Regions from separate parts of the Halomonas qaidamensis genome, predicted to be linked through region 2. Evidence: predicted binding sites of a transcription regulator. Region 2 holds the regulator's gene; each other region holds the start of a gene.
The links. Region 2 encodes sigma-54, which starts transcription at its own class of promoters, with help from an activator protein. Its sites were predicted from a motif close to TGGCACNNNNNTTGCTNT; they were not measured.
Positions count from the first base shown of each region.

Region 1: the regulator sigma-54 is predicted to act here: its motif matches at 5,625-5,642, upstream of K1Y77_RS11585 (HAD-IIB family hydrolase).
Region 3: the regulator sigma-54 is predicted to act here: its motif matches at 5,580-5,597, upstream of K1Y77_RS15440 (amino acid ABC transporter substrate-binding protein).

Region 1 covers NZ_CP080627.1:2,529,395-2,537,016, forward strand. The annotation lists gene K1Y77_RS11550 (ATP-binding protein) at 1-227, opposite strand, end outside; gene K1Y77_RS11555 (response regulator) at 224-925, opposite strand; gene K1Y77_RS11560 (DUF6691 family protein) at 1,095-1,547, opposite strand; gene K1Y77_RS11565 (YeeE/YedE family protein) at 1,544-2,005, opposite strand; gene K1Y77_RS11570 (YgaP family membrane protein) at 2,028-2,219, opposite strand; gene K1Y77_RS11575 (MBL fold metallo-hydrolase) at 2,259-3,125, opposite strand; gene K1Y77_RS11580 (glycosyltransferase family protein) at 3,388-4,608, opposite strand; gene K1Y77_RS11585 (HAD-IIB family hydrolase) at 4,630-5,565, opposite strand; gene K1Y77_RS11590 (OmpA family protein) at 5,991-7,034, opposite strand; gene K1Y77_RS11595 (hypothetical protein) at 7,134-7,271, opposite strand; gene K1Y77_RS11600 (hypothetical protein) at 7,270-7,622, shown strand, end outside.
Region 2 covers NZ_CP080627.1:2,201,903-2,209,524, forward strand. The annotation lists gene K1Y77_RS10235 (KdsC family phosphatase) at 1-391, shown strand, start outside; gene lptC (LPS export ABC transporter periplasmic protein LptC) at 391-963, shown strand; gene lptA (lipopolysaccharide transport periplasmic protein LptA) at 972-1,475, shown strand; gene lptB (LPS export ABC transporter ATP-binding protein) at 1,555-2,280, shown strand; gene K1Y77_RS10255 (RNA polymerase factor sigma-54) at 2,386-3,801, shown strand; gene hpf (ribosome hibernation-promoting factor, HPF/YfiA family) at 3,900-4,208, shown strand; gene ptsN (PTS IIA-like nitrogen regulatory protein PtsN) at 4,213-4,683, shown strand; gene rapZ (RNase adapter RapZ) at 4,758-5,672, shown strand; gene K1Y77_RS10275 (HPr family phosphocarrier protein) at 5,733-6,002, shown strand; gene pmbA (metalloprotease PmbA) at 6,069-7,409, opposite strand; gene yjgA (ribosome biogenesis factor YjgA) at 7,506-7,622, shown strand, end outside.
Region 3 covers NZ_CP080627.1:3,425,906-3,433,527, forward strand. The annotation lists gene K1Y77_RS15410 (glutathione S-transferase family protein) at 45-671, shown strand; gene trhA (PAQR family membrane homeostasis protein TrhA) at 668-1,366, opposite strand; gene ribA (GTP cyclohydrolase II) at 1,402-2,037, opposite strand; gene hemE (uroporphyrinogen decarboxylase) at 2,272-3,384, shown strand; gene speE (polyamine aminopropyltransferase) at 3,384-4,244, shown strand; gene K1Y77_RS15435 (amino acid ABC transporter substrate-binding protein) at 4,352-5,362, shown strand; gene K1Y77_RS15440 (amino acid ABC transporter substrate-binding protein) at 5,656-6,681, shown strand; gene K1Y77_RS15445 (amino acid ABC transporter permease) at 6,802-7,622, shown strand, end outside.

The DNA of each region.
Region 1 (7,622 bases), 330 kb from region 2:
CCCTCAATAGGGGGAATAGACAGTGAGCGCGTCTGACTCTGTTCCCAGACATCTTCAGGCAGTTGAAGCACCAAGCCCGCTACCATTCGAGCGGATTGGGCAAGGCGCTGGTCTAGTGTTTCCACAAACTTTTTTTCTAAATCACTGAGCAACCAAGCGGCGGCAACGCCCCACAGCAACGCTAGCGACACCCCCAGGGTGAGTAATAGGCGAGCACGCAAACTCATTGCTGCCCCTTATGGGGTGAGCCTGGAAGATGAACCGCCTCAGGTTTGCCTAACCGATAGCCCAACCCTCGCACCGTTTCAATAACTCCACTGCCGAGTTTTTTACGCAGATGGTGGATATGCACGTTTAGCGCATTGCTCTCTACATCATCACTCAGCCCATAAAGACTATCTTTAAGCTGATCGGCAGAGAGCACGCTACGCGGCGAATGCAAAAAGGCCTCCAAAAGCACCAGCTCTCGCCGCGATAGCGTTACTAGATGACCAGAAACTTTTACTTCACGCGCATTAGGATCTAGCGTTAACGCGCCATGGACCGTTAGGCCCTGGCTACGACCAGATACTCGCCTAAGCAACGCATGGAGGCGTGCCACTAACTCATCAAGATCAAAGGGCTTTACCAAGTAGTCGTCGGCCCCGCACTGCAATCCATCGACGCGGTCTCGTATCGCATCGCGCGCTGTCAACATTAATACCGGAGTGGCAATACCCTGCTCGCGCCACGATTGCAGTAACTGAAGACCATCACCATCGGGAAGGCCACGATCAAGAATGACTAGATCGCTGGTAACTGACTGCATGGTTTGTCGCGCGGCTTGAATCGTGGAAACATGATCGACGACAAAGTCGTACATCATCAAACCGGAACGTATTCCTGATGCGACAAGCGGGTCATCTTCAATGAGCAAGACGTGCATAAGCGGTTTTCCTTTTATTGCAGCTAGCATGGCAAATACACATTAACCCAGCATTAAGCTAGCGGGCTGTGTCATCAATCTGTTTATAAAAATCAGCTATAAAAACCAGCTATAAAAACGCCCTTGTCTGGGCAGACAAGGGCGATAGTAACGGACGATATGTGATGCTTTAGCTGATACGTTTTGCGATAAACCAGCCTGCTACCATCGCAATCAATAACGCCAGTAGAGGTATAGACAACCCACCTACAGACGCAATAGCAGGGCCAGGACAATAGCCAGAAAGGCCCCAGCCGATGCCAAACAGCGCTGCGCCGCCCAACAATTTACCATCGAGTGTTTGCTTCGTAGGCAATTGAAAACTGCCGCTAAATAATGGCTCACCACGAGCAAAGACAACCCGGTAACCCACGAATGCGGTAACGACCGCCCCCCCTAACACAAACATCAGTGTGGGGTCCCAAGCGCCAGCCACATCTAAAAAGCCAATCACTCGCGCTGGGTCCGTCATGCCAGAGATTGCAAGCCCAAGTCCAAAAAGCAACCCCGCGAGGTAGCCAGCCGCAATTTTCACGACACCCCTGTTTTTCACGGCATGAGTACGCTTACTTATCTCGCTCATGCGCCACCTCCGATCACATGGTGCGTTACATAAACGGTCGCTATCGCGACAAGTAGGAATACGCCGGTGGCGGCCATGGAACGGGTTGATAGACGTGCCAAGCCACAAACGCCATGCCCACTGGTGCAGCCGCTACCAAGCCCAGTACCGAGGCCTACTAGCAGCCCTGCCACCAGCATCAGCGGTACACCCCCTGCTGGTGCACCAATCACTGAACCAGGGGCATCGGCTACATTACCTAACCCACCACCTAATGCCATGACTAGCAACGGACCACTGATCAGTCCAACCAAAAAGGCCAGCCGCCAAGCGCTGTCGCCCTGAGGGCGCTGGGTTATTAAGTTTCCGATGATGCCGCTAATGCCAGCGATGCGCCCTAAGGCTCCCATCAGCCATACCGCTGATAGCCCTATCAACACACCACCAACGAGCCCTTGCAGGCTTGCCATCCAGTCCACGGCTTACACTCCTTGCCTGTAATTAATGCTTGTTTTTGCAGGTTGAGATACCCAGCAAAGGATACAGCGGGCAAAAATTAAATAGCCCTGTGGCAAGCGGCACAATGCCAACCCACCCCCACACGCCAATAGTGCCGGTGATTGCCAGCACAATTAGCACTAGACCGACAACGATTCGCGCCACTTTATCGATACCGCCAACATTTGCTTTCATCTTTAGCTCCTTAATAATAAAAATTAGTTTATAAATCAGTTAAAAGCGGTTGATGGGTACTTTCAGGTAGACCTCGCCGTTATCCTCGGCAGGCGGCATTTCGCCTGCGCGCATATTGACCTGTACTGACGGGATAATGAGCCTAGGCATACCCAGCGTGGCATCCCGTTCTGTGCGCATTTTTACGAATTCGTCTTCGCTGATGCCTTCGTGCACATGAACATTCGCCTCACGCTGCTCTTCAACACTGGTTTCGTGTTGGTAAACGTCTCGACCTGGTGCTTTATAGTCATGGCATAAAAACAGCCGTGTTTGCGCCGGTAGCGCCAGCACTTTTTGGATAGAGCGGTATAGCGTGCGTGCATCACCGCCGGGAAAGTCACAGCGGGCGGTACCATAATCTGGCATAAACAGTGTGTCGCCAACGAAAGCCGCATCGCCTATTACATACGTTAGGCAGGCAGGCGTATGGCCCGGAGTATGCAGAACGTAGCCCTGAAGATTGCCAATAGTGAAGGTGTCACCTTCATTGAATAGGGCATCAAACTGGCTGCCGTCTCGAGCAAACTCGGTGCCCGCATTAAACGCTTTACCAAAAATTTCCTGCACATCGACAATACGTGCGCCAATCCCCGTTTTTCCACCCAGCGTTTGGTGCAAATAGGGCGCTGCTGAGAGGTGATCAGCATGCACATGGGTTTCTAAAATCCATGCCACTTCAAGACGGTTATCGCGAATAAATTCAATAATGTCATCTGCAGAACGTACATCTGTACGCCCTGCGGCGTAGTCGAAATCCAGCACCGAATCTAGGATAGCGCAGGCATGACTATCGGGATCCTGCACCACATAACTAAAGGTGTTGGTGGGTTCATCAAAAAAATGGGTAACGATCGGGCGTTGCATGCTATGCCTCCAACTAATGGCAAGTAGTGATGCTGCTGTGCACTCATCATAGACCATAAATGGTTATATGTTTATACTTCTTTGGAATTTAAAACCGTTTCTTGAGTATGGTCAAGGTTGCGCATCGCTAAGTTGCATAGTGAGATATAAAAGCACTATTGAAAGAATCGATTTTGCAAAAAAAACAGCACCCCGCTGCCTGCGAGGTGCTGTTACTCTCTAATGCTAATCTATGGAATGACGAACTAGGCGATTTAAGACGTTACACTTTACCTTGGTTATCAAGCTCAACTGCTTCATGCATGCGAGCTAGTACGTCAGGCATAGCCGCCTGCACACGGTTCCAGCTGGGAATAAAAGGACGCTCGCGGGGGGTGTCTAAAAACAGGTTGCCTGCTTCCAGCAAATTACTGGCAAATAACTCTACCGCCTGTTCTTCACAATGGCGGTCCAAACTTAGCCCATTCATCGTCGCGTCGTGATCGTAGGCTTCAATGAGGTCTAATGCTAACCGGTAGTAAGTCGCTTTAAGGGTTCTAAAATCTTCACTGCTAAAGCTAATCCCTTGGGTAGCCAACTTCCGGTACAGCGCTTTAGCGATATCCAGACTCATTCGGTTCAAACCGCCCGTTGCATCCTCTTCGCTAATGGGCTGATGCTTGTGATCATAGGCGTCAGCAATATCAACCTGGCACAGCTGACGATGCGAGTAGTTGCGCTGCAGCTCAGACAAAACGCCGATTTCTAATCCCCAATCAGCGGGAATGCGTATACCTTCAAGTACGTCACTGCGCATAGCAAACTCGCCGGACAAGGGGTAACGGAAACTGTCTAGATAATCCAAATAAGGCAGCGGTCCACAGACGGTTTTCAAAGCCCGTAACAGCGGCGTCACCATTAACCTAGAAACGCGCCCATTGAGCTTTCCTTCAGCGATACGCGGGTAGTAGCCTTTACAAAAACTGTAATTGAACCGGGGGTTCGCGACGGGATACATAAGCCTTGCCAGAAGGCCTCGGTCGTAGGTAAGAATATCGCAATCGTGAAGACCAACAGCGCTGGAACGGCCTGAACTCAGCACATAACCAGCGCAATACCATACGTTCCTGCCTTTCCCTGGCTCTAAAGCCCCTAAGCCGTGGCTCTCTAATTCTTGGTCGATGGCGCGTAAACGCGGGCCGTCATTCCATAAAATGCGAGTGTGCTGGGGTAAGCGTGAAAAGAACTCGCGCGCATATAAAAACTGGTCACGATCTGCCCTGTCTAAACCAATGACAATTTCATTGAGATAAGGCACTTTCACCAGCTCATCCACAATGGCCGACAGTGCTGGTCCTTCCAGTTCAGAAAAAAGCGAGGGTAATATCAGCCCCATTGGGCGGCGCTTGGCAAACTGGCAAAGCTCCTGTTCAAGCGCTTCAACCGGCCGACGGGTTAAGTTGTGAAAATCGGTAATCACACCATTTTGATGAAAATCACTCATACGTTAGCCTCCCGTGGCTTGTTAAACTGATGCAGCGGCTTCATTGGTGGGTGCTATTTTTAGCCCACCCTCATCTTGCCCCCACCAGTGGTCTATTCCCTCAGCCCAACCAGTTGGCCCGGTTGCATGTGTCCGATATAGCACGCTATTTTGCGGCTCGACGTTGAGCGCGTGACAGCCTCGAATGACTACGGCTTGATCAACAGTTTCCAGCATCGTGATGTCGTTTGGGCCATCGCCCAGACCTAATGTAAGCGGCTGACTGCCTCGTAAAGCAGTAAATCGTTTGATGAGCCACTCTACTGCACCGCCTTTATCAGACAGCCGCCCCATCACATGCCAAAAGCGCCCGCCCTGGGTGAGTTCAAGGCCATCGCCTTGCAGCGCAATGCGGAACGTTTCAAGTGCAGCCTCACTGTCCTCCCAAATAAACGGTTCACTCCCCTCTCGCTGCCGCGCAGCTTTCGCGCGGGTTTTATCAAGCCCGGTCAATTCCATCACTTGCTGCAGGCTTAAGTCCCCCATGCGAGTAAAACGAATGTTTAAGCGCTTACGCCAAACGTTCAAGCGCGCTCTAATGAAGCCGCTATCGACACCCGTTTGTTTAACAACCACCCCGTCTAGGCCATTACCAGGCCGGTCTAGTCGTGCATGACACCAGCCGGGCGGTAAACCAATGACGGCACCATTCTCAGCAATAAAGGGAGTCGCTGTTAGCCCAAGGGCTTCACGCAGGGGTATAAGTTCGGCGCGGGTTTTGCTAGTGACCGGTATGACCGGTACACCTAGCTGTTTAAGACGGGCAAGCCAAGGTTTAGCAGGTGAAAAGTCATAGCTGTGGTGATCTAACAGTGAACCGTCTAAATCAGTGACTACCAAACGCGGCTGAAGCGCGGGGTCCATGTCACTGGGTGACTGAGCATTACTGGGTAACGCAGTACGCGTGTGTTCGGTCATAGCACCACCTTTTGCAAATCTTAAATGTCGTTACGCACGCTCACTTGTAGACAAGCAACTAAGCAGTTTATATGCCAATACCATTTTAATTCTAAAAATCATTAAGTTAAGCCATCAAGAACAGCCATCTTTTTGCAAGCACCAAAACAACGCAATCTAAGCGCACTAAAACAGTGCATATAAAAAAACAAAAAAATGCGACAAACCCTTGGCAAAAGCTCACAAATAGCTATACTCGAGTTGTACCCACTGACAACCTTGTACACCCCTCACCTGATGTCAGTGGGCTGCAGTGAGCCAAGCCCTTTCATGCCCGCCTCCCCCGGCGGGCTTTTTTTGCTAAATACTTACGTAAATGTTTACCCCAAAGCATATTCGACTATAGAGAACATTAGACTATGGAGAACATTCATCTATAAAGAACATTAGTCCACGTGGATAACAACCTCAACGCGCCGGTTTCGCGCTCGCCCTTCAACCGTAGCGTTATCTTCCAATGGTTGGGTTGCGGCTAACCCTACCGCTCGTAAACGCTCTGGGGCGACGCCTGCGGCTTCTAGTGCTTCAACAATCGCAATCGCCCGCGCACTCGAAAGCGCCCAGTTGGATGAAAATTCAGGCGTATTAATAGACTGACTATCGGAGTGCCCTTCCACCCAGACTTCGCCCTCAAAGCGCTGAATGGTTTCCATCAGCGACCCTACTAGCGAGGTGCCACCCTCTGTTAACTGAGCATCGGCAGAGGGGAATAGCAGCCGATCTTGCACTCGCAAGCTGATACCCTCAGCAACCCTGGAAACTTCCACGCCTTCTAAGTTAGGTAGATACGTCGATGCTTCCACACGCTCCTTCAATCGCTCATCAAGCGCTAATGCACTACTGATCGCGTTATCTGATACTGCTTGTACATTGACAGGGGGACGGTCAGTGAGCACGACCATGTAATCCGCGAACGGCGAAGCTGACTGACGCTCATCAGAACGCAGCAACAACTGCGGAAGCCCACTAGCAACCATCGATGGCGCTAAGTCTGATGGCGCTGTATCTATTGATGCTTCTTCAATTGCCGACACTTCTTTAGCTCGCGCTAATAGGGGCGGCACGCCCTCAACAACAGCGCGCGCCTTAGGTAAGCCTGCTACGCCTAACGCAGCACTGATCGCAAGCGGACTGAGCGCATCGCTAGGCAGCACGCCCATTATCGCGCGCTGCTCACGACGCTCAGCAAGTGCGGCAGGCAATGGCACTTCTATGGCTGGCGCTGCCTCGTAGCTGTACTCATCAGAAGCTTCCTGTTGAAACCATGATGGGTTAGTAACATCAGCCGCCGCAATAATGATGACAAACAGCGCTACCAGTAGCGTCATGATGTCGATATAGCTAATCATCCAACCGCTATTACTTTCATCTTCTGGATAGGCGGTTAGCAATGAATCATGACGCGGACCAGCGCGGTGGTCTTCAAGCATGGGTGTTTTCACTCATTCAAGTTTTTAACCTCGTGGCCGATCTAGGGTAAGCATGGCAAACTAGTCTATCAAAAGCCGTTTCGTAGCGAGAAGGAACTATCAGGTGCGCATCCGACCTATCCCATCAATAACCGTGGCATCGAGGGCCAGGCCTTCAAAAACGGTATCTTCAATAACGATGTCTTTAAAAACGATGCCCTCTGAAACGCTGTCATTACCAACAAGGTCATCATCCATGGTTCAACTATTGCGCCCTGCCTTTATCGGACTGGCGAGCCTAATGTTAAGTGGCTGCTTCTATGCCAACACATCACAAGCTCCCATTGCGACCACCTATCCTTATAGTGAGCAGCAGCGTATGCAGGCAGCTCAACACTGGGAAGTACTCGCTCAGCACGAAGCAGCTGGCATTCTACGCAGTGAGCACGTTCGCTTTAGGGATCTGCATATCCCGGCGCAAGAGCACGCGTCAATGAATGCTTACTACGGTGGCGAGTTTGAGCGCGGTTTTCGTACGCTATTAACAAGCGAACTGGTATCGCGAGGCGGTAGCGTAATGACCCAGCCCAACGCTGGCGGCGCTACTGT
Region 2 (7,622 bases):
GCTATTGAAGCGCGTAGGTATCCATGTTGCCTTAATTACCGGGCGGGATTCACCTATGGTCAGCCAACGTGCCGCTTCTTTGGGCATTACGCATGTATATCAAGGGTGTGAGGATAAACTCACTACGCTACGCGCGCTTTGCCAACGCCTAGATATCACACTAGAGCATGTTGCTTATTGTGGCGATGACCTGCCAGACCTTGCACCGATGAAACGCTCAGGCGTTGGCATCACTGTCCCTAATGCCCCTGATTATATGCATACCCATGCTGACTGGATCACTGATCGGCTTGGCGGCCACGGTGCTGTGCGTGAAATCTGCGATACTTTACTGATGTCTCAAGGTCATTGGGACGCTGTGTTAGATACGTATTTACACGGTCAATCGTAATGCGCTTTTGGGTTAGGAAACGGTTTTGGATTACCACGCTTGTGGTGGTGCTGGGGGGTATACTTGCCTGGATAGACCCGCGTGGATATAAAGACCAATCGTTTAATCCCGATGCGAGGGCTCAAGAGCCAGGTCACGTACTTGAAAATGCGGAAATGACACTATTTGGTGACACAGGCACCATTCAGCAATCGCTAATGACGCCACGCTTAGTGCACACCCCGCAGACAGCGATGACTGATGTTACCTCTCCCATAGCGACACTCTTTGATAGTGAAGAACGCCAATGGCTGGCTACAGCTGAGACAGGTACCCTAAATACGGATACACAGGCACTCACATTAGCCGGCTCTGCCCAGCTGCTCTCACCTGATGAGGGCTGGCAGCTCAATACAGAGTTATTACATTATAATGGCGTCACGCGTCATGCCTGGAGCGATTCCAAAACAGTGCTACAGCAACCGCCTCAGCGCCTTGACGCATCACGCATGGATATATGGCTAGATGATAGCCAGATTCGCTTAACCAATAACGTGCGCGGCACTCATCCGCCTGCCACTCGTTCTCCGTAGGAGCCGCAATGAACGCTCTCATTCGTACAGCACTCTTCACCATTGCGCTACCCCTCTCTGCGGCAGCGCTACCGGTCATGGCACAAAGCCAAGCCCCTGTAGAAGTAGAAGCTGACCGGTTAGATCTAGACCAACGAGCGGGCACCGCCGTGTATTCTGGGAATGTCGATATTCGGCAGGGCAATATGCAGCTGCGCGGCAATCGCGTTGAAATCCAGCGCAATGATGCTGGCGAACTATCGCGCGCCGTGGCAACCGGTGAGCGAGCCTATATACGCAACCAACCCGAAGGTCAGGCTAGCCCGATGGAAGGCTGGGCAAAGCGGATTATCTATCATGTGGCCGAACGCCGAGTAGAACTGATTGATCAAGCCGAACTTACCCAGCAAACAGATCGTTTTCAGGGCGGCCGATTAGAGTATTTCATTGACCAAGGCGTGGTTCAGGCCCGCTCTGACGTGAGTGGCGGTGAGCCACAACGTATCCGAATGACGCTTCAGCCAGAACAATAGGGAGCGCCCAGTGGCGACAAATAGCGCAGAGCCAGCACCTCAGACCACATCATCAAAACCAACATTCGAAGAGGCGCCGATAAAAACACTCTATGCCCATCACTTAGCCAAAAGCTATAAACGCCGTCGCGTGGTTAAGGACATAAATTTAGAGATCTCTCAAGGCAGCGTCGTCGGTTTGCTTGGCCCTAACGGCGCAGGCAAAACAACATCGTTTTATATGATTGTCGGCCTAGTAAAGTCTGATGCAGGAAAAGTAGGCATTGATGGGCTTGATTTAACGCATGCTCCTATGCACGAGCGCGCCATGGCAGGGATTGGCTATCTGCCTCAAGAAGCCTCTATTTTTCGCAAACTATCCGTTGCCGATAACATCATGGCAATCTTGGAGACTCGTAAAGCACTTGATCACAGCGCCCGCGAACAACGTCTTGAGACGCTACTGGAAGATTTTCATATCACCCACATTCGCGACAATTTAGGTATGAGCCTTTCAGGTGGAGAGCGTAGACGTGTTGAGATTGCTCGCTCCCTCGCAACAGAACCTGCCTTTATTTTGCTTGACGAGCCGTTCGCTGGCGTCGATCCAATCTCAGTAGGCGACATTAAAGCAATTATCCGAGCACTTAAAAAACGTCATATAGGCGTATTGATTACTGACCACAATGTGCGAGAAACGCTGGATATTTGTGATATCGCCTATATTGTTGGCGACGGTCACATCATCGCTAGCGGCCCGCCACAAGAAATTCTCAACAACCAAAAGGTAAGAGATGTTTATTTAGGTGCTGATTTTCGCCTGTAAACAACCACCTGCCTGAAAAATTGTGTCTGTGGCATGCTTATTGCACTTGCACCAAACCATAACTCGCACTAGGGTGGAGCTTTCTGATAAACGAGTGGTTCTCAGATGGTCATGAAAGCTTCTCTTCAATTGCGTATCGGCACACAGCTGACCATGACACCCCAGCTGCAGCAGGCGATTGCCCTGCTGCAGCTATCAACATTGGACCTTCGTCAAGAAATTCAGCAAGCACTTGATGCCAACCCAATGCTTGAGCAGGAAGACGAATTCGGCGAACAGGCTGTTAGTGAACCCCAGGAAACGGAATGGTCCGACAGCATTCCTAACGAACTCTCCACTGATAGTGACTGGTCAGACACTTATCAGGATCTAGGCAACCATAGCAGCGGCGGCGAGGGGCCTGATTTTGAACGTCAAGCCGCTGGTCAAAGCTTACATGGCCACCTACTTTGGCAGCTCGCCATGACGGATTTCTCCTCTCGCGACCATGCCATCGCAGAAAGCCTTATAGATGCTCTGGATGCTAATGGCTATCTAACTCAGCCCCTCAATGACATCCGCGAGGGGCTTAAGGCCCAAGGTCATGAAGGGCTTAGCCAGCGTGAAGTTGAAACAACCTTACTGCGTCTTCAACAGTTTGAACCCACCGGCGTATTTGCTCGTGATCTGCGCGAATGTTTAATGTTGCAGCTCGCCTCACTACCGGAAGATACACCGCTGCTTATGCCTGCCAAGAGGCTAGTACGTCAATTTCTTGAAGCGCTCGGTAAGGATGATGTGCGTTTGTTAAAGCGACGTTTAAGCTTGGGTGATGATCAGCTAGATGATGTAATTCGTTTGATCCGCAGCCTTGACCCTCGCCCAGGCAGCGCCTTTGGAGACACCGATGACAGCTATGTAACGCCAGACCTAGTGGTTCGCCACGACAACGAAGGCTGGCACCTGGAACTAAACCCAGAAGCACTGCCACGACTGCGTATTCAGCCTGACTACGCAAGTCTTATCAAACGGGCTGACAAAAGCCAGGATAACCAGTTTTTAAAGGAGCACCTTCAGGAAGCGCGCTGGCTAATCAAGAGCCTCTCAAGCCGAAACGATACGCTACTGCGTGTTGGCCGAGAAATTATCGCTCGCCAGATAGGCTTTCTGGAACACGGCGAAGAAGCTATGAAGCCGTTAATTTTAGCGGATATCGCAGACGCTGTGGAAATGCATGAATCTACTATTTCCAGGGTCACCACCCAGAAATATATCCATACCCCGCGCGGCGTATTTGAACTCAAATACTTCTTTTCCAGCCAAGTGAGCGGGCAAGACGGAGGTGACAGCCACTCTAGCACCGCCATCCGTGCACGAATCAAAAAACTGGTGCAAGATGAACCGCCCGGCAAACCTCTCTCAGACAGCCGTCTTGTATCGCTTTTGGAAGAGGGAGGCATTAATGTAGCGAGGCGTACAGTGGCCAAATATCGCGAGTCGATGGGCATTCCTTCTTCCAGCGAACGTCGCCGCTTACGCTGATAAAACAGCGCTAAAGAGACAAAGTCTGTTTAAGGGCTTTGCAATAGCGCAAAAAGGGTTACAATCGAAGAACAGTCCGACGGATAAGGAGCACGTCAATGCAAGTAAATATCACTGGTCATCACGTAGAACTGACTGACGCCTTGCGTGACTATGTTAATGAAAAGCTGGAACGCGTTGAGCGCCATTACGACAATATTACTACCGTACAAGTGACCTTATCTGTTGAAAAGGAGCGCCAGCAAGCTGCCTGCACGCTGCATGCTGCCGGTGCAGACCTACACGCAGAAGCATTAGATAATGATATGTATGCAGCCATTGATGCGCTAGCAGACAAAATTGATCGTCAACTCGTTAAACATAAGGAAAAAGCACAAGCTCGCGCCCAAGGCGCAGGCGTGCGTTAATTCAATGACGTTGGAAACTATCCTCCCCCCAGAGCGCGTTCTCTATGACGTTCCTGGGGGCAGTAAAAAAAGGGTGCTGGAGTTTTTCAGCACCTTCATTGCACAAAACATCCCAAGTTTAGACAGCCAAGAAGTGTTTAGCCGTCTTATTGGACGCGAACGCCTAGGAAGCACAGGAATAGGCAACGGAGTTGCTATTCCTCATGCACGTAGCCCTCATTGCAGCTCGCCCATCGCTGGCTTTTTAAAGCTTGCTGAGCCGGTAGATTTTGATGCTATTGATGGTGATCCAGTCGATCTTGTATTCGTGCTATTGGTGCCTGAAGAGGCAGACGACACCCACTTAGCATTATTAGGTCAAGTGGCGTCTATTATGAATAACGTCGACACACGCCAACAACTGCGTAAATCCACAAGCCAGCGTGAGCTTTTAGAACTCATCACAGCGAAAATACGCGAGCAGCCTGTTACCTAGATGGCCCACCGCTAAGCACTACACGCTAAACTAACGTTTATCCCCATTTTTATTGGCATGCCAAGAGAAAATCTATGCAACTGGTGATCATTAGCGGCCGTTCAGGGTCCGGTAAATCTATCGCCTTACAAGCGTTAGAAGATCTTGGCTATTACGCCATCGATAACTTACCTGCCATGCTACTTGGCTCCCTAGTAGATGAACTGCGTGAGCAAGGAGAGCGCACTCAGCTAGCGGTCAGCATTGATGCTCGCAATCTACCAGCAGCTTTACAGCAATTGCCGACAATGCTCGAGGCTTTACGCCAGAAAAGCATTCACTTTCAAGTTATCTATCTCACTACGGATGCTCGCATACTTCTTGAACGCTATTCTGCTACGCGGCGGCGACACCCGCTAACCCGGGATAGTGATATGACGTTAGAAGAAGCAATTGATAAAGAAGAAGAAACCCTGCTCGACATTCGAGATCTCGCAGACCTAATGATCGACACCTCTCGCTTATCGGTTCACGATTTGCGACGCCGAATAACAGATCAGGTTGCCCAGCAGCGAGAAGATAGACTTACCCTTACGTTTGAATCGTTTGGCTACAAACGCGGCGTGCCGCTCGATGCAGATTTAGTCTTTGACGTGCGCTGTCTACCAAACCCCTACTGGGATCCTACGTTACGCCAATATACTGGGCGCGATGCTAAAATCGTTACTTTCCTAAGTGGTTATTCCATAGTGGAAGAGATGAGTAATGATATTCAGGTATGGTTGGAAAAGTGGTTGCCTGCCTATCAAAATAGCCAGCGTAGCTATATGACGATTGCCATTGGCTGCACCGGTGGGCAGCACCGCTCTGTTTACATGGTAGAAGACTTAGCGCAAAAGCTGGTTAGGCACACAGGCGAGGTTCAACTCCGCCATCGTGAACTAGGGTTGCAGTACACCCTAAGTGAAACGTTGCCTTTTGCATCCACATCTTCAACCAGCGAAACATAAGCACAACAGCAATAACTAACGCCTTTTCTTAACGACCCCACTCGGCAAAAAGGAACCAGAGTGCCTGAAAGAACGTTAACACTCACTAACCAGCGCGGTCTTCATGCCCGTGCAGCGACGAAACTCGTCAAGTGTGGCCAACAATTTTCGGCCAATATTCACGTCTACAAACAACAGCAGATGGCAGATGCCGCTAACATTATGTCACTGCTGATGCTGGCCGCCCCCTGCGGCACCGAGTTGAGAATACATGCTGAAGGAGACGACGCCGAACAAGCATTAGAAGCTATAGAAGCGTTGTTCGACGCGCGTTTTGATGAAGAGCAATAATGTCAGGTAACATCTACTGCAAGTAATTCGCCACACGGCTGGCTTCATTAGTTGTTAAGCTTGTTACTAGCTACCCGCAATGGTCATTGCATCAATTAGCCAGCTACCCGTGTGAATGCTGCCACGGGTGTCTGTGTCATCGCCAACGGCCACTAAGCCCGCAAACATGCTATTCAAGTTACTAGCGATAGTGAACTCCTCGACAGGATGCTGCACTTCGCCGTTTTCAATCCAGAAGCCTGCGGCACCTCGTGAGTAATCACCTGTTACGCCGTTAACCCCCTGCCCCATTAGTTCAGTCACCCAAATGCCACGACCCATCTGTTTTAGCAAATCATCCCGGGACGTTAGCGGTGCTAGTAAACGTAAATTGCGCGCCCCGCCTGCATTGCCCGTGGATTGCATTCCCAAGCGCCGCGCACTGTAAGCAGACAACATATAACTTGCCACCGTACCTTGCTCAATAAAGCGGTTATTGCGCGTTTGAACGCCTTCTGCGTCAAACGGCGAACTAGCTGACGCTCCCACTTCCATAGGCCGCTCTTCTAAGCCAAACCAGTTTGGGAATAGCGAGCTACCTAAACGGTCACATAAGAAAGAGGATTCACGATAAAGTGCCCCGCCTGCCAATGCCCCCATCAAGTGGCCTATCAAACCGCTAGAAAGTGACGGATCAAACAGTACTGGGAAAGTACCTGTTGGCGGCCGTTGAGCGCCTAACCGACGTAGAGTGCGTGACGCCGCTTCGCGGCCCACCTCCTCAGGATCTCGAAGCATGGCAGGATTTCGCGCTGACGTGTAATCATAATCACGCTGCATACCCTTCTCATCTTGGGCAATCAACATACAGGAGAGTGAATGACTGCTGCCTTTCTGGGTGCCCAGAAAACCATGGCTATTAGCATAAACACGAACGCCTTCGCCACTCGATAGTGAGGCACTTTCTGACTGATGAATACCCGCTACGTCACGCCCGGCTTTTTCACACGCTAGCGCCAGATCAATGGCCTCATCTGTTGTTAACGCCCAGGGATAGTGCACTTTAAGATCAGGTAGATCAGTGGCCATTAGCGCTGCATCCGCCAAACCAGCGGCAGGGTCCTCCCCCGTATAACGGGCAATAGCTAAGGCTTTTTCTACGGTCGCTTTAATTGACGCGCTGCTGGCGTCGGTAGACGAGGCACTGCCCTTGCGCTGACCAACGTATAGCGTAATGGCAATACCCTGGTCGCGTGAAAGCTCGACAGTTTCTACTTCACCAAGACGTACGCTTACTCCAAGGCCTTGATCTACGCTGGCGCCTACTTCAGCAGCATCTGCGCCTAGTTTTTTTGCCAGCGCCAGCGCTTCTTCAGCACGCTGTGTTAATAATACCTGCTGGGCCGCTGCATCAAATGCTTGTGCCATATTGGCCTCCTTTTCGCCTGAATCGCATTGGCGAATCAATGTTATGGTCGCAGCCTGATATAATGCTGCAAACGAAACTAATTAGTGAGTTCTAGTATGCCTAAGCAACGCCCCGAGCCCTTCGATAGTGATGAACAAGAAGAGCGCCCCAGTAAGTCTCAACTCAAGCGCGAAATGCATGCCCTTCAGGCGCTTGGCGAAACGCTGATCGCT
Region 3 (7,622 bases), 1.2 Mb from region 2:
ACTCGCTACAGTAAAACCCCACCGCGCTGCTTAGGAGCCGCCGTATGATAATCCACTACAGTTTTCCAAATTCCCGCTCGGTGCGGGTTGCCTGGACACTTGAAGAGCTTGGCCTGGACTACCACTGCCAGCACGTAGCACTAGATAAAGGCGAGGGGCAAACCGCTGAGCACCTAGCTCGCCATCCAGATGGCAAGGTGCCAGTGATGGAAGATGGCGCGCTAACGCTGTTTGAGTCGGTGCCTATCTGTCGTTATCTTGCCGAGCAATACGGTGATGGCAGCCTTCTGCCAGAAAGCGCCGCTGAGCGAGCGCAGGTCGATCAGTGGCTAAGCTTTATCGTCACTGAAGTCGAGCAGCCGCTATGGCTACAGGCCAAGCATAAATTCGCTTTACCCCAAGATAAGCGCGTACCTTCAGTATTGCCTACCGCCGCTTGGGAATTTCAGCGGGCACTGCTAGCGCTGGAGCGCCGTTATCAGGGCCAGGAAACGTTAGTCGGCGAGACGTTCACCTTGGCAGACATCTTCCTTACCCATACGTTAACGTGGGCAGCCAGCATGAAACACCGCCTGCCTGAACCTCTGGCTGCCTACCGCGCACGCCACGCTGACCGTCCTGCGCTAGCCCGTGCCATGGCTAAAGAGCAAGCAGCCGCTGAAGAGCGTTAAGTAACCGCCTGGTGGGGCAGCACAGCGCTATAAACGGCGATGTAGTGGCAGACACTTCCAGCCATTACAAATAGATGCCAAATAGCGTGGTTGTAGGGAATGGCACGCACAGCGTAGAAGATAACCCCCAGCGTGTAGATGATCCCCCCTGTAGCAAGTAGAGCGATGCCGGTCACCGATAAGCTGGCCGCCATCTCTCTTGAGGCCAACACAATCATCCAGCCCATGAGGAGATAGATCGCCACGCGTAGCACCGAAAAACGCTGTGGCCATAGCAATAGGAAGCCAATCCCTACTAGCGCTAGCGACCACACGGCGATAAATAAGACCCAGCCCGTGGTGCCGCGTATATTAACGAGCAGAAAAGGCGTATAAGTGCCCGCGATAAGTAAATAAATCGCACAGTGGTCAAGCAACTGAAAGCGTCGCTTCCAGCGCCGATGGGAAATACCGTGATAGAAGGTCGACGCGGTATAAAGCAGCACTAGCGTGGTGCCATAGAGGCTCAGACTGGCAATTTTCCATGGGTCGACATGGGCCGCTAAACTCGCCACCACCAGCAACACCACCATGCCCACTAGGCTGAGCACAGCACCCACGCCATGGGTAACACTGTGCCACCACTCTTCGATACTGCTGAATTCGCCCTGCTTGCCGGGCAGTGCATCAGGTTGTTGTTGATCGACAGCTTTCATTTTGGGGAACCCCTAAAAACCTCTTCCCCTCACTATCACCCTTTACGTTCAATATCGACATCGCTGGCCTGGGTAAAATCGTCCAACGCCATCATATGGCCAAGCTTGCCAGCTTTTGTCGAAAGGTAATGTTCATTATGAGGGTTTAGGCCAGTGGTGATCGGCAGGCGCTCAACCACATTCACGCCGTCGCGGGTTAAGGCATCTACCTTACGCGGGTTATTGGTCATTAGCTTTAATGCCGTGATACCCAAGTGGTTGAGCATCGGCACACACAGGTCATAGCGTCGCATGTCAGCCCCGAAACCAAGTTGCTCGTTGGCCTCGACCGTATCGGCACCTTGGTCTTGCAGGTGATAAGCGCGAATTTTATTTAGCAGCCCGATACCTCGCCCTTCCTGACGCAGGTAAAACAGCACGCCACGCCCCTCTTCGGCAATACGCTTAAGTGCTTCTTGCAACTGATAACCACAGTCGCAGCGCATCGAGAACAGCGCATCGCCCGTTAAGCACTCGGAATGTACGCGCCCCAACACTGGCTCGCCGCCGCTCACATCGCCTAGTGTTAAGGCGATATGGTCTTTACCCGTGGCTTCGTCTTCGAAACCATGCATGGTGAATGTGGCCCAAGGCGTGGGCAGCCGGGAAGCGGCAATGAAGCGAATGGTCACAGGTTACCTCGTTGATTAACCAAACCAGCTAACCACACCGGTGTTGGCAAAATAAGAAAACAGTTTACCAGGAAGCAGCGACGGCCTCACGGTATCAACAGGGTGCGTCGATTTTTCTTAGCGGGAGAGCCGCTATGCGCCCTCTCTTTAAGTACTAGTCTTTAAGTACTAGTCCTATCTTCAAGTACAATGACTCCCTTACAATGCGGGCAAATTTCTCAAGAGCAAGTATTTATGACCACCACACCATTGCAAAATGATCGTTTTCTTCGCGCATTAGCCCGTCAGCCCGTTGACCGCACACCGGTATGGATGATGCGCCAAGCGGGTCGTTACCTGCCAGAGTATCGCGCTAGCCGTGCCGATGCTGGCAGTTTCATGGATCTATGCCGTAATCATGACCTGGCTTGTGAAGTTACCCTGCAGCCGCTGGAGCGCTACCCGCTCGACGCCGCAATTCTCTTTTCGGATATTCTAACGATCCCTGACGCTATGGGCTTGGGTCTCTATTTCGAAACCGGTGAAGGCCCTAAATTCAGAAAAACCGTACGCACCCCAGAAGAGGTAGCGGCGTTAACCGTTCCCAACGCCGAGCGCGACTTGGATTACGTGATGCGCGCAGTATCAACTATCCGCCGCGAGCTGAACGGCCGCATGCCACTGATTGGTTTTTCGGGCAGTCCCTGGACGCTTGCCACTTATATGGTAGAAGGCGGTTCCAGCAAAGATTTCCGCCATCTAAAAACCATGCTTTACGACACGCCAGACACCATGCATCAACTGTTGGACACTCTGGCTCAGTCGGTCACTGACTACCTTAATGCGCAAATTCGCGCTGGCGCTCAAGCGGTACAGATTTTTGATACCTGGGGTGGCGCGCTCTCAACTCCCGCCTACCTAGAATTTTCGCTGCGCTACATGGAGCAAATTGTCTCTGGCCTGATCCGTGAACATGAGGGACGCCGCGTGCCGGTCATTCTGTTCACCAAAAACGGCGGCCAGTGGCTGGAGCATATTGCCTGCGCCGGTGCCGATGCGCTGGGTATTGATTGGTCTACAGAGCTTTCCGACGCTCGTGCGCGGGTGGGTCATAAAGTGGCATTACAAGGCAACCTTGATCCGAATGTGCTGTTCGCCCGGCCTTCTGCTATTCGCGCAGAAGTCGCCCGCGTGCTGGAAAGCTACGGCCACGGCCCCGGCCACGTGTTTAACCTAGGCCATGGTATCAGCCAGTTTACTAACCCTGATCACGTCACCGCCTTTATGGAGGCGCTGCATGATTTAAGCCCGCAGTATCATCAAAGCATTCCGACCCAGACAGATAACACGCGCCCAGGAGCAAAGTAATGAGCGATTTACGCGACGATCAGTGGTTTACCGAAGTCTTTGATAGCCACGGCAGCGCTTTCTCGCTGAAAGTCACTGAGAAGTTGTTAGATGTTCAAAGCCCTTATCAGCATCTGGAAGTGTATACCACAGAGACCTACGGCAACCTGATGGTACTTGATGGCTGCGTGATGCTGACCGATCGCGATAACTTCCTCTATCACGAGATGATCGCCCACCCGGCACTGTTCACCCATCAAGACCCCAAGCGCGTGGTGATTATTGGCGGCGGCGACTGCGGCACGTTAAAAGAAGTGTTACGTCACCCTGGCGTTGAAAAAGTGACCCAAATCGATATCGATGAAGAAGTCACTAAAGCTGCCGAGCGCTTTTTCCCAGCGCTGGTAGAAGCTAACGGTGACCCGCGTGCCGAGCTGCTGTTTGCTGATGGGGTGAAGTGGGTAGACGACGCTGCCGATGAGAGCATCGACGTGCTGATTATCGACTCTACCGACCCCGTCGGCCCCGCCGAAGGGCTGTTTAAAACCGACTTTCTAAAGCGCTGCCACCGTATTTTAAAAAATGGCGGTGTCATGGTGCAGCAGAGCGAATCGCCGCTTTACCATAGCGGCTCTATCATCCGTGAACTGCGTAACGATATGCGTGAAGCGGGCTTTGATAGCGTGGCAACGCTGCCCTTCCCACAGCCAGTGTATCCGTCTGGCTGGTGGAGCGTCACGCTGGCCGGTAAAGCTACCAGCGTTGAAAGCTTCCGCGAACAGGCTGCCGCTGAACACGAAATGCCGCTACAGTACTACACAGGTGATGCTCACCGTGGTGCACTATCGCTACCGCCTTTTATGCGTAAAGCCTTCGCATAACGCTGCGTCTGCGAATAGCCAAAAGGCCGAGCATTGCTCGGCCTTTTTTTATGGGCTTACGTTTTTGAGCTTACGTTTACTTGCCCTTTCACGTTAAGGAATAACAAATGAAAACCGTTCGTTGGTTGGGAGTAGGAATTGGTGCTTTAGTACCTGCGCTGGCTATGGCCAGCACGCTGGAAACTGTCCAAGAGCGCGATAGCGTGCGCTGTGGCGTTAACGCTGCCCAGCCAGGCTTTTCGTCATTAGATGACAATGACCAGTACCGAGGCCTGGATACCGATGTGTGCCGTGCCATTGCTGCTGCTGCGCTTGGCGACGCGTCAAAAGTAGATTTCGTGCCACTCGACTCAGTAGAGCGTTTCACCGCACTGCAGTCTGGCGAAGTCGATGTCCTATCACGCACCACTACCTGGACATCAAGCCGTGACACGACGATGGGTATGAACTTTACCGGCGTGAGTTACTACGACGGCCAGGCCTTTATGGTCGCCAGCGATCTTGGCGTGCAAAGCGCTAAAGAACTCGATGGCGCGGCAGTTTGCACCCAGTCCGGCACCACTAGCGAACTCAATCTCTCTGACTACTTCCGCGTCAACGACATGACCTATGATACCGTCGTATTTGATGCACCAGAGCAGTCGATTGCAGGCTTTGAAGCAGGCCGTTGCGATGTTTTAAGCTCTGATGCCTCCCAGCTTTATGCTCAGCGGATGCAGCTTGCTGACCCCGACATGGCGGTAGTACTCCCTGAAATCATCTCGAAAGAACCACTCGGCCCAGCCGTCCGTCAAAATGACGACCAGTGGTTCAATCTTGTGAAGTGGTCACTGTTTGCCATGCTAAACGCGGAAGAGCTTGGCGTCACGCAAGCTAATGTGGATGAGCAGCTCACCTCGGAAAATCCTGATGTCATGCGCCTGCTTGGTCAAGATGGTGACTTTGGTGAATCAATGGGCGTCAACACCGATTGGGCCTACCAAATCATCAAGCAGGTGGGTAACTACGCTGATATCTATGACCGCAATGTCGGTGCCAACTCAGACTTCAAGATTGCCAGAGGCTTAAATGCTTTGTGGAAAGAGGGTGGGATTCAGTACGCACCGCCGATTCGTTAAGCCTGCGTGTCCTTCAAGCCTATGAATCTGCCGCACTGTATTCTTAGCATTGAGTTCTTAACAGTAAGCCACACGAATTCAAGTTAACTGCAGCCTTAGCGACTACGCACCAAAATGAAGCAATCGCTAGTCGCTAGGGTCTCTTTTTGCACCAATACTTTCGTATACAGCGCGTATTTTGCGTTGAAAAGCGCTGAATTTGACGACATATCCTTTCTGGCACCTTCCTTGCTAGCTTTTAGTGTCATGCATCTGCATGCATAACGACATTAAAACGAGTAAGGGAAACGACCATGATGAATAAGAAGCACTTGGTACTGCTGGCTTCCGCTGGCGCAATTACGTTAGCCGGTGTTGCAACCGCCCACGCTGATACACTGGAAGATACACTTGAGCGCGGCGCTGTACAGTGTGGCGTCAGCGACGGCCTGCCAGGTTTCTCCGCCCCAGACGATGAAGGTAATTGGCAAGGGCTTGACGTTGACGTATGCCGTGCCGTTGCAGCAGCCGTTCTTGGCGACGCAGATGCAGTTAACTATATTTCCCTAAACGCCGTAGAGCGCTTTACGGCTCTGCAGTCTGGCGAAGTCGATGTACTGTCACGCAACACCACCTGGACCACCACCCGTGACACCACGCTAGGCCTCAATTTCACTGGCGTTAACTTCTATGATGGCCAAGGCTTTATGGTCTCTAGCGACTTGGGTATTTCCAGCGCATCTGAACTAGACGGCGCCGCTATTTGTATCCAGTCCGGCACCACGACTGAGCTGAACCTAGCTGACTACTTCCGTGCTAACGGCATGGAGTTTGACCCTATCGTCTTCGATACCTCTGAACAAACCGTTGGCGGCTTCCAGGCTGGCCGCTGTGACGTTCTGACCTCCGACACTTCCCAGCTGGCTGCCCTGCGTATCCAGCTAGACGACCCGGCTGGCGCAGTGATTCTGCCAGACGTCATCTCCAAAGAGCCGCTAGGCCCAGTGGTACGCCAAGGTGACGATGTATGGTTCAACATTGTGAAGTGGTCGCTATTCGCCATGATTAACGGCGAAGAGTATGGCGTCACCAGCGAAAATGCTGAAGAAATGCTCAGCTCTGAAAATCCTGATGTTGCTCGCTTGCTTGGACAAGATGGTAACTACGGTGAAGGTATGGGCTTAGAAGCTGACTGGGCTTACAACATTCTGAGCCAAGTCGGTAACTATGGTGAAAGCTTTGAGCGCAATGTAGGTATGGGCTCTCCGCTTGAGATTGAACGTGGTGTTAACGCACTGTGGAACCAAGGTGGCTTCCAGTACGCACCGCCGATTCGCTAAGCGTCTCGCTTGACCCCGGCCCGCCGCCCTTTTCAGATAGTTACTGCATTTCTCAGGTACCTATCCCCAGGGGCTAGGCGGGCCATTTGATTGACCGTCCGTATCGCGGAGACGCCTTCCATGTCCGTAAGTCCTAACACTCGCCCCGCTGGCCACAAGCCGCCGTTCTGGCGAGACCGTGCCAAACGTGCGCTTATCTTCCAGCTACTTCTTGTCGCTGCTGTAGCAGCCTTTTTGCTTTACATTGTCGGTAATGTCCAAGACAACTTATCCGCACGTGGCATCACCACCGGGTTTGGTTTCTTAGGCAACACCGCAGGCTTTGGGATTGTACAGAGTCTGATCGACTACTCCTCTCAGAGCACTTATGGCCGCACTTTCCTAGTTGGCTTGCTGAATACACTGTTAGTCGGTGGACTAGGGGTACTAGCCGCTACGATCATCGGCTTTATTGTGGGTATTGCTCGCCTGTCACCTAACTGGCTGCTGGCGCGTTTAGCCACCGCCTATATCGAAACCTTCCGTAATATTCCGCTGCTACTGCAAATCTTCTTCTGGTACTTTGCCGTGCTACGCACGTTGCCGAGCGCCAGAGATAGCATGGCATTCGGCGAAGCAATTTTTCTTAACGTGCGCGGGCTGTATTTACCCCAACCCTTGTTTGAATCTGGCTTTGGCTTAATTCCTCTGACCTTCCTCGTCGCCATCATTGCCAGTATTGCGCTGGTGGTATGGAATAAACGCCGCCATGAAGCCACAGGTAAACGTCTGCCGGCTTACTGGATCTCGTTTGTACTTATTTTTGGTTTACCGCTGTTAGTACTCGTCGCTACCGGTGTGCCGGTGACCTGGGAAATGCCGGAACTACGCGGCTTTAATTTCCGGGGCGGTATTACCGTTATTCCTGAGTTCCTCGCGCTTTGGCTGGCACTGTCGATTTA